Regions from separate parts of the Flintibacter sp. SJQ-8 genome, predicted to be linked through region 1. Evidence: riboswitches for the same ligand, from Rfam matches in the RefSeq annotation. Region 1 holds a riboswitch; the other holds the start of a gene.

Evidence for each region. Region 1 has a riboswitch for FMN ahead of ACSAMP_RS09960 (ECF transporter S component). Riboswitches for the same ligand answer to the same signal wherever they lie in the genome.
Region 2: linked by a shared signal. The riboswitch ahead of ribD (bifunctional diaminohydroxyphosphoribosylaminopyrimidine deaminase/5-amino-6-(5-phosphoribosylamino)uracil reductase RibD) and the one ahead of ACSAMP_RS09960 (ECF transporter S component) in region 1 are both predicted to bind FMN.

What each region holds. Positions count from the first base shown of each region.
Region 1 is NZ_JBPJWR010000011.1:341,745-350,022, forward strand. It holds gene dinB (DNA polymerase IV) at 1-1,078, opposite strand, end outside; gene ACSAMP_RS09955 (class I SAM-dependent methyltransferase) at 1,247-1,873, shown strand; gene ACSAMP_RS09960 (ECF transporter S component) at 1,972-2,550, opposite strand; FMN riboswitch at 2,663-2,788, opposite strand; gene ACSAMP_RS09965 (methionine ABC transporter ATP-binding protein) at 3,198-4,190, shown strand; gene ACSAMP_RS09970 (methionine ABC transporter permease) at 4,190-4,888, shown strand; gene ACSAMP_RS09975 (MetQ/NlpA family ABC transporter substrate-binding protein) at 4,970-5,854, shown strand; gene ACSAMP_RS09980 (pilus assembly FimT family protein) at 6,166-8,278, shown strand, end outside.
Region 2 is NZ_JBPJWR010000004.1:369,033-377,310, reverse strand. It holds gene ilvB (biosynthetic-type acetolactate synthase large subunit) at 1-842, shown strand, start outside; gene ilvN (acetolactate synthase small subunit) at 856-1,422, shown strand; gene ilvC (ketol-acid reductoisomerase) at 1,403-2,425, shown strand; gene ACSAMP_RS02815 (hypothetical protein) at 2,522-2,845, opposite strand; gene ACSAMP_RS02810 (RluA family pseudouridine synthase) at 3,089-3,997, opposite strand; gene lspA (signal peptidase II) at 3,972-4,460, opposite strand; FMN riboswitch at 4,705-4,819, shown strand; gene ribD (bifunctional diaminohydroxyphosphoribosylaminopyrimidine deaminase/5-amino-6-(5-phosphoribosylamino)uracil reductase RibD) at 4,990-6,102, shown strand; gene ACSAMP_RS02795 (riboflavin synthase) at 6,083-6,733, shown strand; gene ACSAMP_RS02790 (bifunctional 3,4-dihydroxy-2-butanone-4-phosphate synthase/GTP cyclohydrolase II) at 6,821-8,020, shown strand; gene ribH (6,7-dimethyl-8-ribityllumazine synthase) at 8,200-8,278, shown strand, end outside.

The DNA.
Region 1 (8,278 bases):
CCCAAAGCTCCAGCTGGGCGGCGGCCTCCTCCGCCGGGATGAGATAGATGGCCGTGACGGTGAGGGCCCGCACTGGGCGGTCCATGGACCAGCACTGGTCGGCCAGGGCCATGGCAGACCGGGCCAGCTCCCGGCCCAGATAGGTGGGGGTGTCCAGGCGGGTCTGGCGGCTGATGTCGTGAAAATCCGGGTCCCGGATGGCAAGGGAGATCCCTTGACACTTCATGCCGCACAGCCTGAGCCGGGCGGCCACATGGTCAGACAGTTGGGTGATGCCGCCCCGGATCTCCTCCCAGCCCTGCAGATTCCGGGGAAAGGTGAAGCCGTTGCCCACCGACTTGGGCGGGGTGTACTGTCCGGCGGGAGCGACGGGGGAGCGGTCCAGACCGCAGGCGTAATCGTGGAGCTGAACGCCGTGCTTGCCCAGCAGGGTAAACAGAGCCTGGCGGTCAAAGGCGGCCAGGTCCCCGATGGTCTTCACGCCGAAGCGCTGAAAGGTCTGCTCGGCGGCCCGGCCCACATACAGCAGGTCGGACACGGGCAGGGGCCAGACGATGCGCCGGAAATTCTCCCGGGTGATGACGGTGGTGGCATCCGGCTTTTTATAGTCGCTGCCCAGCTTGGCAAAGACCTTGTTGAAGGAAACGCCCACGGAGATGGTCAGCCCCAGCTCCCGGCGCAGCCGGTCCCGCAGCCGGTCGGCCAGGGCAGCGGCATCCCCGCCGAAGAGGTGGAGGGAGCCGGTGAGGTCCAGCCAGCTCTCGTCGATGCCGAAGGGCTCCACCAGGTCGGTGTACTCCCGATAGATCTCTCCCACCTGGCGGGACAGGCGGCGGTATTTGTCGTGGTGGGCAGGGAGGAGGACCAGCTCCGGGCACTTTTTCCGGGCCTGCCAGATGGTCTCCGCCGTCTTGACCCCAAAGCCCTTGGCGGGCTCGTTTTTGGCCAGGATGATGCCGTGGCGGCTCTCCGGGTCGCCGCACACCGCCACAGGCAGGTGGCGCAGCTCCGGGTGGTCCAGCAGCTCGGCGGAGGCGTAAAAACAGTTCAGATCGCAGTGAAAAATGATCCGGTCCACAGCCCAGCGCCCCTTTCCCATCGGTTTGGTAAGGCCATTATACCGGTTCCTGGCTGAAAAGTCAAACGGATGTTCTAAACTGACAAAAAGAACAAAAGTGACCGGGAAACTATTTTAAAATTTCAACGGATATGCTATACTGGGCGAAGAAAGGAAGTGCATTGTCCCATGATCACGGAGAGAGATTTTTGGAACCACCGCTCCCATAATTATGACGAGCAGATCGGCCCCCAGTACGAGCGGGCCTATCAGCTGACGGCGGAGCGGACGCTGGCCTATTTAAAGCCGGAGGACCGGGTGCTGGACTTTGCCTGCGGCACGGGCATCGTCACCCTGGAGGAGGCCCCCCATGTGAAGTACATCCGGGCCATCGATATTTCGGATGAGATGGTGGTCAAGGCCAAACAGAAGATGGCCGATCATGGCGTGACCAATGTAGAGGTGACCCAGACCGACCTGTTTGACCCCTGTCTGGAGCCGGCCAGCTTCGATGTGGTCACTGCGTTCAACGTGCTGTGCTATGTGGAGGACAGCGCCGCCGTGCTGGCCCGGATCAAAAGCCTGTTAAAGCCCGGCGGACGGTTTCTCTCTGCCACCGACTGCCTGGGGGAGAAGCTGACCAAGGTGGGCGTGAAGAAGTGGTTTAAAAGCCGCACCGGTTCCATGCCCTATGTGGCCTTCTATAAGATGAAGGGGCTGGAACGGCGCATTGCCGACGCAGGCTTTACCGTGGTAGAGAGCAAGAACCTGTTCCCCGCACCGCCCAACCTGTTTGTGGCGGCAAAAAAAGTGTGACAATGACTGGGGTATCATGAAAAATAAGGACAAAAGTCCTGAATCACTGTGAAAACCGCCGCAGGAAGCCCTGCGGCGGTTTTGTGACTGGTTGCGGATCAGACCTTCTGTGCGGCGGGCTTCTGCCAGCCCTCGCCGTGGACAATGTAGCGGGACACGGTCTTATAGAGCAGGAAGGTGACCCCGGAGTTCAGTCCGGCCTTGATGAGGTTGAAGGGGAGAATACCGGGCAGCAGCAGGGCATCCACCGCCTCCACGGGCCAGCCGGTGAAGTAGGGGGTGATGATGTGGTTGGCGGGCATCATGATAAGACCCATGGCCAGGGTGCCCAGCAGCAGGCCCAGGACCCCGCCGGAGCGGGTGCGGCGGAAACGGTAGATGGAACCGGCCACCAGTACCAGGGTGGAGGTGGCGATGATGTGCATCACAATGCCATAGAGGCCGCTGCCCGCGCTGACAGTGACGCCCTGGATCAGGCTGGCCACCACGGTGAGGGCCACGCCGGCCAGAGGGCCATAGGCCAGAGCGCCGATGAGAATGGGGATGTCTGCCGGGTCATACTCCAAGAAGGCGGCGGCGGGGATCAGGGGGAAGTGGACCGCATAGATCAAAACTACAGATACGGCCACCAGAAGGGCCATTACGGCCAGCTTGCGGATATTCGTGGTGCGGGACATAAAAAACAACTCCTTCGATTTGTCTTGAAACACCTGAAAAGCCATGCCTTCCAGGTGTCAAAACGATCAAAGGAGGAGGGAGATCGGCCGCAAAGCGACATGGATCGTTTCCACACATCTTCTTCCATCCGGACTATACCGTTGGTCCCGGAGTTTCACCGGGTCAGCGGACCTGCGAACAGATCCGGTCGCGGACTATACCGCCAGTGGGGAATCACACCCCGCCCTGAAGACATTGAATTCAGTTGTTCGTTGTTTTTATTATAAGCGATGACGGGAGGAAATGCAAGTGTTTCTTTCCTGCAGGTGACTGTGGAGAAATGGGGAAAAAGTATTGACAGAGGCGGTATTTGGGTGCTATGATACACAGGTATCTGACAGAAAAGAGGAGGCTGACCCATATGGAGAGCGTCCACCGCACCCGCTGCATGATGATGGAGGGGATGCGCATGGTTTCCATGCGTATGATGCGCTGCGCTCAAAACATGGGCTCGTTCGGTCTCCGCTTCGTCTGCTGATAGGCAATGAGCGCAACCAAGACCTGAGAAACGGGCGTGTTTCTCAGGTCTTTTTTCACGGGATCGGACCTGAGCGTCTGGACCCTGCTGATCAGTGTGTATATGTGTATAAAGGAAAGGGGCGTCCCCATGATCGAATTAAAGCATTTGGGCAAGACCTATGAGACCTCCTCCGGCAGCGTCACCGCCCTGCGGGATATCGACCTGACCATTCAGGACGGGGAGATCTTCGGCGTGATCGGTCTGTCCGGCGCGGGCAAGAGTACCCTGGTGCGGTGCATCAATCTGCTGGAGCGGCCCACCCAGGGCGAGGTGTGGATCGACGGCCAGGAGCTGACCCGGCTGCCCCAGAAGCAGCTGCTGGCCATGCGGCGGAACATCGGCATGATCTTTCAGGGCTTTAACCTGCTGGAGCAGCGCACGGTGCTCAGCAACGTGGCCTTCCCCCTGATGCTGGCGGGGGAGAAGAAGGACAAGGCCCAGGCCCGGGCGGCGGAGCTGCTGGGGCTGGTGGGCCTGTCTGACAAGGCCAGGTCCTATCCCAGCCAGCTCTCCGGCGGCCAGAAGCAGCGGGTGGCCATTGCCCGGGCCCTGTCTACCAGCCCCAAGTATCTGCTGTGCGACGAGGCCACCAGCGCCCTGGACCCCAACACCACCCGTGCCATTCTGGAGCTGCTGCGGCAGATCAACCGGGACCTGGGCGTGACGATTATCATCATCACCCACGAGATGAAGGTCATCGACCAGATCTGCGACCGGGTGGCGGTGATCGACCACAGCTCCATCGCTGAGGAGGGCAAGGTGAGCGACGTGTTCACAAACCCCCAGTCCCAGATCGCCCGGGAGCTCATCCTGCCCCAGGATATCAGTGCCGCCCAGACCAGCGGCGGAGCCCAGCTGCGCATTATCTTCAGCGGCGAAAGCGCCAAGCAGCCCGTGCTGTCTCAGCTGACCCTGGAGTGCCAGGTGCCGGTGAATATTCTGTTTGCCGACACCAAAGAGGTGGAGGGCAAGGCCTATGGCCAGATGCTGCTGGAACTGCCCTGTGACGAGAACCAGGCGGAGAAGGTCCGCGCCTGGCTGCGCAGCAGCGGCATCCAGTGGAAGGAGGAGAGCAAGTGATGTCTGAAATGCTTGTAAAACTGTGGGACAACGGCCTGCTCCAGCTGGGCGTGTGGGAGACCATCTACATGACCCTGCTGTCCACCGGCTTTGCCTATCTCTTCGGTCTGCCCATGGGCGTGATCCTGTGGGTAACGGATAAAAACGGCCTGCCCCAGGTGGGGAAGGGGAAGCAGATGGCCTGCCGCATCATCAACTGCGTGCTGGGCTTTGTGGTCAACTTTTTCCGCAGCATCCCCTGCATTATCCTGATGGTGGCTATGATGCCGGTGGCCCGGCTGATCCTGGGCAAGAGCCTGGGCAACGGCTCGGTGATCGTCACCTTGATTATTGCCGCCGCTCCCTACATCGCCCGGATGGTGGAGTCCTCGGTGAAGGAGGTCCCCAGCGGGGTCATCGAGGCCGCCCAGTCCATGGGCTGCACCAACTGGCAGATCGTGTGGCATGTGCTGCTGCCCGAGGCCAAGCCCTCTCTGATCCACGGCTCGGTCATCGCCACTGTCACCGTTCTGGGCTACACCGCCATGGCCGCCACCCTGGGCGGCACCGGCCTGGGCCAGGTGGCCATCATCTATGGCCACCAGCGCAGCAACGCCGACGTGATCTGGGTGTGCGTGGTGCTTATCTGGATCGTGGTCCAGGTCATCCAGTTCATTGGCGAACTGGTGGCCCGGAAGACGGACAAGCGCATCCGATAACGGGAGGACCGGCGCGGCTTTTTCCGCACCGTTCACCATATTTTATTGAAGCAAATTCAAGCAAAAAGGAGATCATTCTAAATGAAGAAGAAATTTGCTCTTGCCCTGGCCCTCGTGCTGGCCCTGGGCGCGTTCACTGGCTGCTCCGGCAAGGGCGGCAGCTCCGCCTCCGTGTCCGGCTCCGGCTCTGATGCCGCCAGCAGCTCCTCCGCCCAGACTGGCGACCTGGAGACCATCACCGTGGGTGCCAGCTCCACCCCTCACGCCGAGATCCTGGAGCAGGTGAAGGACAGCCTGGCCCAGGAGGGCTACGACCTGAAGATCGTGGTCTATGACGACTATGTGCTGCCCAACCGCGCCCTGGCCGACGGCTCTCTGGATGCCAACTACTTCCAGCACACCCCCTATCTGAACAGCTACAACGCCTCTAACGGTACCGACCTGGTCTCCGCCGCCAAGATCCACTACGAGCCCTTCGGCCTGTATGGCAATGGCGTGGCCAGCGTGGCCGACATCCAGCCCGGCGCCACCATTCTGATCCCCGCCGACGACAGCAACGAGACCCGCGCCCTGTTCCTGCTGGCCCAGGAGGGCCTCATCGACCTGCCCGAGGAGGCCAGCGCCGAGACCGGCGTGACCACCCTGGATATCAAGGATGACCACGGTTTTGACATCCAGGCTGTCCAGGCCGACACTGTGCCCACCCAGCTGGCCAACAGCGCCCAGGGCACCGTGGCCGTCATCAACGGCAACTATGCCCTCCAGGCCGGTCTGCACACCGAGGATGCCCTGGCTGTGGAGGATGCCTCCGGCGATGCCGCTCAGACCTATGCCAACGTGATCGCTGTGCGCAACGGCGACGAGAACACCCCCAAGATCAAAGCTCTGATCTCCGCGCTGGAGACCGACTCTGTGAAGCAGTACATCGCCGACAAGTATCACGGCGCTGTGGTCGCCATGTTCTGATCGCCTTTCCAACGGAAAAGCAGCCAAAAGAGGGACGCGAGCTCGCGTCCCTCTTTTCTTTTCAGAAAACAGCCCGCGGAGAGAGCGCCCGGTGAAATGACGGAAAAGTATAGAAGTGAAAAATATTTTTGTTACATTAGTCAATTTTCGTTGAGAGGGGGTTGAAACGATTGAAATTTTGAGAATCTGGTATTAAAATCTATATGTCAGTCGTTAAAACACCGAAAATGTAAAAATATGTAACGTTTTAAGGCGGATACGCTTCTGAAAAGAAGCTTGACGTTCGGGTTACGCACAGCGAGGTGAGCGGAGTGAAGGAGAAGCGGCGCAGCCGGGGTTTTACCCTGACGGAGATGCTGGCGAGTATCGCCATGCTGGCCATCCTGGCGGGGCTGCTCATCCCCGTCAGCGCCTCGATGTACCGCCGGTTCCGGCTGACGGAGATGGACGACTTTGCCCGGCAGATCTGTGTGGCGGCCCAGAACGAGCTGACCGCCATGAAGGCCACCGGGCGGTTAGAGGCCTTTGCCAAGCAGACGGACCAGCGTCTGACCCAGCAGCCCCAGGACTACCCTAAGACGGACAACGACGGCTGGAAGGATCTGTACACGGTATACAGCGCCGATCAGGCGGCGGAGGATTTTCTCCTGCGCGCCGGCGACTCCCTCAGCCAGGCCACCGAACACGGGGGCTATTTCCTCCTGGAGCTCAACCCCCTCACCGGGGACGTGTACAGCGCCTTTTATTCCGAGCAGCCCTTCACCTATGAGCAGATCAGCGCCTGGGCGGACCGGAGCCGGGAGACTCGGCTGGGGGAGAAGGACCTCACCGGCTATTACAGCGCCGCCTCGGCAGACTATGGCGCCGTTGGCGTGCCGGAGAAGTTCTGCCCCACCATCGAGCTAATCAACGGGGAAGAGCTGTATGTGAAGATCGACTGCGGCGGTTTGATGGCCCTGCGCCGCACCCAGCGGAACCTGACCGTGACCCTGACGGTGAAGGGCGCGAGCGGGGGCGAGGTGCCGTTCACCTATCGGGGCGGAACGGACTTCTTTGTGGAGCGCGACAGCATCACGCTCTATAAGGTGCTGGACAGCCTGGACGAGGATAACGCCTTTGCAGCGGTGTTCAAAAACAGCGGGATCAAGGCCGGGGACGACATCACCGTCCAGGCCGCGATCACCTATGATGACCCCAACCAGGGTCTGAACATCACCGGAGAGACCGGCCTGGCGCAGGGCAACAGCCTGTTCGGCGCAGTGGTCACCGGTGATGACGGCAGCGGACAGATCCAGGTCTCCCGGGTGCGCCACCTGAACAACCTGCAGGACAGCATTCTGACCGGCGATGCCGCCGACGCGGCAAAAGCCTGCCGCAAGGTGGTCCAGACCGCGCCCATCTCCTTCTTATTCCGGGACTGGAAGGACGGAGACTGGTGTCCCGCGTCCAAGTGGACGGGGAACCCCATGGACGAATTCCGGCCCATTCAGAACCAGGCGCTGTTCGGAGCGGAGGAGAGCGAGGCCCCGGCAGTGCGGGCCTGCTATGACGGACAGAACAATGTGCTGAAGGGCTTTGTATTCGGCATGAACGACTATGGCAGATCCGCCCTGTTTGGCACTGCCAGCCATACGGACTTTCAAAATATCCGCCTGGCGGACTGTCAGGCAAACGGAATGTATGCCGCCATGCTGGGGGCATATCTGTCCCAGTGCAGCATAGAAAACTGCGGCGCATATCTGAATACTCAGGATGAGAACGGCTCTTATTATAATGATATGGACGCCCGGCGGGCTAAATATATGGTAAAAGGCGACCCCAGCCTGTCTTATTGCTATGCCGGTGGCCTGATCGCTACGGCGGACCGCTGCATCATCACGGCGTCTTTTGGCGCAGTTGATGTGGAGAGCAAGGGCGAGTATATGGGTTACGCCGGTGGCCTGGGCGGCTATTTTATCAGTTGTGAATTGAAAGATTGCTATGCCTCCGGCAATGTAAATGCCACGAACGGTACGGGTGGTCTGGTTGGTGTGGCAGATAAGTATAACGACAGGATTCAGGGCAGTATGGAAAACTGCTATGCCACCGGAAATGTGATATCGAACAGCAGAGGCGGCGGCCTGGTTGGTGCCGCAGATGGAACAATCACGGATTGCGTTTCTTATGGAAAGGTAACGACCAGCGAGGGAACAGAAGATACCAATACCAGTGGTGGCTTTGTTGGCTTCCGTGATAGTGTCACCATCAAAAACTGCTGCTATCTCAGCCAGGCAAAATACAACGCGACCTATCATGCCCCCAACGGGGTGACGGCCTCGGGGTACAGCGCCCTGAAGGAGACGGCCCATGTGGGGGAGAGCCACCCCTATTCCGTGGGCCTGCGCGGCCTGGGCATCCCTTTCCCCCTGTGCCAGTATCAGGGCA
Region 2 (8,278 bases), on a different contig from region 1:
TCGCCGTGGGCTGCCGCTTCTCTGACCGGGTGGCCCTGGACCCGACGTCCTTCGCCAGCCAGGCCAAGATCGTCCAGATCGACATTGACCGCTCGGAGATCGACAAGAACGTCCTCACCGACCACCACATCGTGGGCGACGCCAAACGGGTACTGGAGCTGCTGAACGGGCGCATCCCCCAGTATCACCACGCGGAGTGGACGGAATACGTCCAGGCCCTGCGCCCCGCCCAGGATCCGGAGAGCGGCGCGCGCCTCACCCCCCAGCAGGTGCTGGAGACCATCCGCCGCCTGGCCCCCCAGGACGCCATCGTGTCCACCGACGTGGGCCAGCACCAGATGTGGTCCATCCAGCATTTCCACTTTGACTATCCCGGCCAGCTGCTCACCAGCGGCGGCTTCGGCACCATGGGCTTTGGCCTGGGTGCCGCCATCGGGGCCCAGGCGGGCAACCCGGACAAGGTGGTGGTCCACACCACCGGCGACGGCTGCTTCCGCATGAACTGCCACGAGCTGTGCACCGTGGAGCACTATCACCTGCCCATCATCACCGTCATCTTTAATAACGGCACCCTGGGCATGGTCCGTCAGTGGCAGCACCTCATCTACCACGAGCGGTACTCCGAGACCACCCTGGACCGGGGCCCCGACTTTGTAAAGCTGGCCGAGGCCTATGGCCTGAAGGGCTTCCGGGTGACCACGCCGGAGGAGATGGAGCGGGCCTTCCGGGCTGCGCTGGATGCCAAGTGCGGCTGCGTCATCGACTGCCGCCTGGATATGGACGAGATGGTCCGGCCCATGGTGGCCGGCGGGGCCCATATCACCGACTTTTTGCTCAATTAAGGGGGTGGACGCTTTGAAACGTGAATTTGATAAAGAGAAAAAGCTGTACACCCTGGCCATCCTGGTGCGGGATATCCCCGGTGTCCTCAGCCAGGTGGCCCGGCTGTTCTCCCGCAAGGGCTATAACATCGAGTCCATCGTCTCCGGCGAGACGGACAAGCCCGGGGTCACCCGCATCACCATCGTGATCCTGGCCGACGAGCTGATGATCGACCAGATCGCCGCCCAGTGCAGCAAGCTGATCCCCGTCCTGGCGGTGAAAATTTTGGACGAGGGGGCATCCATCCAGCGGGAGTTCGCCCTGATCAAAGTGGCCGCCGCAGACCGGGCCGCCCGGGACGAGGTGGTGCAGATGTCCAACATCTTCCGGGCCAACATCATCGACGTCAGCCGGGACACCCTCACCGTGGCCATTTTCGGGGACAAGCAGAAGACCTCTGCCCTCATCGGCCTGCTGGAGGACTTCGGCATTCTGGAGATCGCAAAAACGGGTACTCTCGCCATCGAAAGAGGGCGCAGCACTATATATGACGACAATAAACTCAAGGAGGAATACAACTATGGCAAAAATGTATTATGAGAAGGATTGCGACATCAGCTATCTGGACGGGAAGAAGATCGCCATCATCGGCTATGGCTCCCAGGGTCACGCCCATGCGCTGAACCTGAAGGACTCCGGCTGCGACGTGTGCGTGGGCCTGCGCCAGGGCTCTAAGAACTGGGCCAACGCCGAGAAGGCCGGCCTGCAGGTGAAGACCATCGAGGAGGCCGCCCAGTGGGGCGACATCGTCATGATCCTGATCAACGACGAGGTCCAGGCCGACGTGTACAAGAAGAGCATCGCCCCCTACATGACCGAGGGCAAGGCCCTGGCCTTCGCCCACGGCTTCAACATCCGCTATCAGCAGATCGTGCCCCCCAAGGGCGTGGACGTGTTCATGGCTGCCCCCAAGGGCCCCGGCCACACCGTCCGCTCCACCTATGTCAACGGCAAGGGCGTGCCCTGCCTGGTGGCCGTGGAGCAGAACGCCACCGGCGATGCCTATAAGATCGCCCTGGCCTACATCGCCGGCATCGGCGGCGCCCGCGCCGGTGTGATGGAGACCACCTTCCACGACGAGACCGAGACCGACCTGTTCGGCGAGCAGGCCGTTCTGTGCGGCGGCGTTGTGGAGCTGATGAAGTGCGGCTTCGAGACCCTGGTGGAGGCCGGTTACGAGCCCGAGAACGCCTATTTCGAGTGCATCCACGAGATGAAGCTGATCATCGACCTGATCAACAAGGGCGGCGTGGCTGCCATGAACTACTCCATCTCCGACACCGCGGAGTTCGGCGAGTATGTCTCCGGCCCCCGTGTCCTGCCCTATGAGGAGACCAAGAAGAACATGAAGGCGGTCCTGTCCGACATCCAGGACGGCACCTTCGCCGGCCGCTGGATCGCCGAGAACAAGAGCTTTGGCCGCACCTTCTTCAACTCTAAGCGCGCCCAGCTGGCCAAGCACCAGATGGAGATCGTGGGCGAGGAGCTGCGCCGCAACATGATCTGGGGCGGCGACAAGGACCTGGACACCGCTTCCAACTGATTGTCCCACTCCCTGTAAATAAGCCATAAAGATGATCGTGCCCGGACACCGGCGAGAGCCGCGTGTCCGGGCACGTTTTTTATCTTAGATCAAGGCTCAGAAGGGACAGAACCCCCAGGCCACCAGGGGGACGACAAGGGCGGAGATAAAGAGAAATACGCCGCTGGTAAAGCCGTCCTGCCCCGTGTGACCGGCATAGCCAAAGCGGAACCACCGGGCCGTGAGGGCGGAGACGTCGGGCAGCAGGCTGTGGGTCTTCAGCCACAGATACACCTGGCACAGGAAGGTGTGGACGGTCCACACCACCAGGGCCACATACACCGCCACCTCCACCGGGACGGCCAGGGCGTGCTGGCTCTTCAAAAGCCCCCGAACGGCGAAGAGCGCCACGGGAAAGACCTGCCAAAGAAATGTGTTCATGTGGATGCCCCCTCGTTTTCCTGCCGCATTTCGCGGCTGATGCCGGTTTGATGTTAGTATGGTTGTGTTCTAATTTAAGTATAGCAGGCGAGGCGGGATTGTCAACATTATATCAAGAAAGTTTTTGCGATATAAATTTTTCGTTAAAACTGACGGGAGCTGCACAAAAGAAAATACCCGCTCTGACAACCAGAGCGGGTAAACACGCTGAAAACCGGAAAACAGGGGGCGGTTGACACAGCTTCAGCGGTCAATTTGCCGCAGCACGTGCTGGAACCAGTCGGGCAGGGGGCACTCCAGCTCTACCAGCTTGCCCGTGGTGGGGTGGACGAACTTCAGCCGCCGGGCGTGGAGACACTGCCCCGCCAGGCCGGGCCAGGGCTTTTTGCTGCCGTATACCGTGTCCCCCAGCAGGGGGTGGCCGATGGAGGCCATGTGGACCCGGATCTGGTGGGTGCGCCCTGTCTCCAGGCGGCACTCCACGTGGGTGCCCAGGGCATAGCGGGCCAGCACGGACCAGTGGGTCACGGCGGGGCGGCCATTTTTCCAGTCCACCGCCATGCGCTTGCGGTCCACCGGGTGGCGGGCAATGGGGGCGTTCACCGTGCCGCTGTCCTCTTTCAAACCGCCCACCGTCACCGCCTCGTACACCCGGGCCAGAGAGTGGTCCTGAAGCTGGGCGGCCAGGGCCAGGTGGGCCCTGTCGTTTTTGGCGGCGATGATGAGACCGGAGGTGTCCCGGTCAATGCGGTGGACGATACCCGGGCGGATGGCCCCGTTGATGCCAGACAGGGAGCTGCCGCAGTGATAGAGCAGGGCGTTGACCAGGGTGCCGTCCGGGTGGCCGGGGGCGGGGTGGACCACCAGGCCCACCGGCTTGTTCACCACGATCACGTCGTCGTCCTCAAACACCACGTCCAGGGGGATGTTCTGGGGCTGCACGTCGATGGGCTCCGGGTCGGGCAGGGTGAAGGTCACCTGGTCCCCGGGGGAGGTCTTATAGTTCTTCTTCACCGCCGTGCCGTTGACGGTGACGGCCCCCTCCTCCAGCAGGCGCTGGGCGGCGGAGCGGGTGAGGTCGGGGACGCTGCGGGCCAGAAAGGCGTCCGCCCGCTCCCCGGCGCGGTCAGCGGTCAGCGTCTGCGGTCCCATGGGGCGCCTCCTTGTGCTCCAGCTTGTCGGCCAGCAGCAGATAATAGGCCGCGGCGGCGATGCCCCCCACCACCACGCAGATGTCGGCCACGTTGAACACGGCAAAGTTCATAAACAGCAGCTGGAACATGTCCACCACAAAGCCCCGCATGGCCCGGTCAATGAGATTGCCCACCGCCCCGGCCAGCAGCAGGGAGAGGGTCACCTTGCCCAGGGGATGGGTGAAGAAATTTTTCCACAGGGCCACCGCCAGCACCACCGACATGACCAGGGAGATAAAGGCCAATATCCAGGTGTGCTGAGAGAACATAGAGAAGGCGGCCCCGGTGTTCTGCACATAGGTCAGGCAGACCACGTGGGGCAGAAAGGGCACATACCCCCCCAGGGGAATGTGGGTCAGGACCAGATATTTCACCACCTGGTCCAGGATCACCAGGACCAGGGCAAGCAGGGCATAGGGCATGGGCAGGTTCCTCCAAAATCTTAACTTCACCCGATTATATCATATCCGGCCATGGGGCAAAAGAGCTTTCCGTGAAAATTTTTTCAGGGGCCGCCTGGGTCGAAAACCGTCTGAAATCAACGAAATTGCAGAGAGAAAGACCGGGCGAAGGGGCCAAATTTGGCCGTTGTTCCCTGGGCAGGAAGAAACCGCCCCCTTGACAGAGAAGCGCAACCCGCGTATACTGACGGCAGAAAAAGAAAATAACAGTCTTCAGGGCGGGGTGAGATTCCCCACCGGTGGTACAGCCCACGAGCCGCAAGGCATGATTCGGTGAAACTCCGAAGCCGACAGTATAGTCTGGATGGAAGAAGATGTGCGTATGGCAGGATAGACCCGATCTATCCCCGTTCAAGCGACCTTGGCTCTGGAATTTGAATTCCAGAGCTTTTTTGTTGCCGACGGGGAGACCGGGGGACTTACCGCCGTTTCCCCGCCCTGGACGTTTCGGTCCGGGGCGTTTTTCGTCCCCTGAAGGGAGCGCGGCAGCATGACAGAAGCGGACAAAAATTACATGGCGCTGGCCTTAGAGCTGGCGGAGCGTGGGGCGGGGTGGACCAGCCCCAACCCCATGGTGGGGGCTGTCATCGTCAAGGACGGGGCCATCATCGGCCAGGGCTATCACGCCCGGTGCGGCGACCTCCACGCCGAGCGGGCCGCTCTGAAAAACTGTACTGGCGACCCGGCGGGGGGCACCTTGTACGTCACCCTGGAGCCCTGCTGTCACCAGGGCCGCCAGCCCCCCTGCACCGACGCCATCTTGCAGGCGGGCATCGCCCGGGTGGTAGTGGGCTCCCCCGACCCCAATCCCCTGGTGGCGGGGAAGGGCGTTCAGATCCTACGGGACCACGGCGTGCAGGTGGAGGAGGGCGTCCTCCGAACAGAGTGTGACCGGCTGAACCGGGTCTTTCTCAAATACATCCAGACCGGGCGGCCCTACGTCATCATGAAATACGCCATGACTCTGGACGGCAAGATCGCCGCCTACACCGGGGCCTCCCAGTGGGTGACGGGGGAGGAGGCCCGGGCCCACGTCCAGACCCTGCGCCACCGGTGCCGGGCCATTCTGGTGGGGGTGGGCACGGTGATCGCCGACGACCCCAGGCTCACCTGCCGCCTGCCCGGGGGGCGGGACCCCATCCGGGTCATCTGTGACACCCGCCTGCGCACCCCCCTCACCGCCCAGGTGGTGACGAGCGCCGGGCAGACCCCCACCTGGATCGCCACCTGCTGCGCCGCCCCGGAGCGCCTGGCCCCCTATGAGCGGGCGGGCTGCCGAATGCTGGTGCTGCCGGAGCGGGACGGACATGTAGACTTAAACGCCCTGATGGACTGCCTGGGGAAGCAGGAGATCGACTCCGTCCTGCTGGAGGGGGGCGGCACCCTGAACTGGTCGGCTCTGGACCAGGGGGTGGTGGACGCCGTGATGGCCTATGTGGCCCCCAAGCTCTTTGGCGGGCGGACGGCCAAGACCCCGGTGGAGGGCCGGGGCGTGGACGCCCCTGCGGCGGCCTTCCCTTTGAAAAACACTGTGATCACCCAGATCGGGGCGGACTTTTTGCTGGAGAGCGAGGTGGACCGGGATGTTTACCGGCATCATTGAGGAACTGGGCACCGTAGAGCGGGTGACCCGGGGCCGGGTCTCCGCCGTACTTGCCATCCGGGCGGAGGCGATTTTAAGCGATTTGAAGATCGGCGACAGCGTGGCGGTAAACGGGGTGTGCCTGACGGCCACCAGCCTCACCGGCCACGGCTTCACCGCCGACGTGATGCACGAGACCCTGGATCGCTCCTCCCTGGCGGGGCTGGGCCCGGGCAGCCCGGTGAATCTGGAGCGGGCCATGGCGGCCAACGGGCGCTTCGGCGGGCACATCGTGGCCGGGCATGTGGACGGCGTGGGCACCATCGCCGCCATTGAACGGGACGACAACGCCATTTGGTTTACCATAACGGCACCGGAGCAGGTGCTGCGCTATGTGGTGGAGAAGGGCTCCATCGCCATCGACGGCATCAGCCTGACGGTGGCCCGGGTGGAGCCGGACCGGTTCGCCGTCTCCGTCATCCCCCACACCGCCGCCGTCACCCTGCTGGGTCGGCGCCGGGTAGGCGACCGGGTGAATCTGGAGAGCGATATCATCGGAAAATATGTGGAGCGGCTGCTTCGTCCCGCCCCGGAGCTCAAAACCAAAGAGAGCAAATTGACCATGGAATTTCTGTCACAGCACGGATTTTAAACGAAAGAGAATCCCTCAGTCATCGCCGTCGGCGCTGACAGCCCCCTTTCACAAGGGGGCCAAAGAGGAGAAGCGGAGGATATCAAAATGAGTCAGTTCAACACGGTGGAGGAGGCCCTGGCCGACCTGCGGGCGGGCAAGATCATTCTGGTCACCGACGACCCGGACCGGGAGAACGAGGGCGACTTTATCTGTGCGGCCCAGTTTGCCACCACGGAAAATATCAACTTTATGGCCACCCACGGCAAGGGCCTGATCTGTATGCCCATGTCTGCGGAGTTCGTGGAGAAGCTGCAGATCCCCCAGATGGTCTCTAAAAACACGGACAACCACGAGACGGCCTTCACCGTGTCCATCGACGCCGCCAACACCACCACCGGCATCTCCGCCGCCGAGCGGTCCGTGACCGCCATGGCCTGCGTGGCCGAGGATGCCAAGCCGTCGGACTTCCGCCGCCCCGGGCACATGTTCCCCCTGCTGGCCAAGCCCAACGGCGTGCTGGAGCGGGAGGGCCACACCGAGGCCACCGTGGACCTGTGCCGTCTGGCGGGGCTGAAGGCCTGCGGACTGTGCTGCGAGATCATGCGGGAGGACGGCACCATGATGCGCACCCCCGAGCTGATGGAGCTGGCAAAGCGCTTTGGCCTGACCTTTATCACCATCAAGGACCTGCAGGAGTACCGCAAGTGCCACGAGAAACTGGTGGACCAGGAGGCCGCTGTCCACATGCCCACCAAGTACGGGGACTTTACCGCCTATGGCTATGTGAACCGCCTGAACGGCGAGCATCATGTGGCCCTGGTGAAGGGGGACATCGGCGACGGAGAGGACGTGCTGTGCCGGGTCCACTCCGAGTGTCTCACCGGCGACACCTTCGGCTCCCTGCGCTGCGACTGCGGCCAGCAGCTGGCCGCCGCCATGAGCCAGATCGAGAAAGAGGGCCGGGGCATCCTGCTGTATATGCGCCAGGAGGGCCGGGGCATCGGTCTGATCAACAAGCTGAAGGCCTATGCCCTGCAGGAGCAGGGTATGGACACCCTGGAGGCCAACCTGGCCCTGGGCTTTGCCGCCGACCAGCGGGAGTATTATATCGGGGCCCAGATCCTGCGGGACCTGGGGGTGAAGAGTATGCGCCTGCTGACCAACAACCCGGACAAGCTCTATCAGCTGACGGAGTTCGGCATGCGCATCAACAGCCGGGTGCCCATTCAGATGGACGCCACCGCCCACGACCTGTTCTATCTGCGCACCAAGCAGAAGCGGATGGGGCATTTGGTGAATTATTAAAAGAATCGTGGTGGAATCCCTCAGTCATCGCCTTACGGCGCTGACAGCCCCCTTTCACAAGGGGGCCTGATAGGTGCGGAAAACAGCCCCCCTTGTCAAAGGGGGGAGACCGCCGAAGGCGGTGGGAGGATTCCATTTTGACAGATCAAGAGACAAAAAACAGCAAAGGAGCAGATCATATGAAGACATTTGAAGGAAAGTTAGTCGCCCACGGCATGAAGGTTGGCATCGTGGCCGCCCGGTTCAATGAGTTCATCA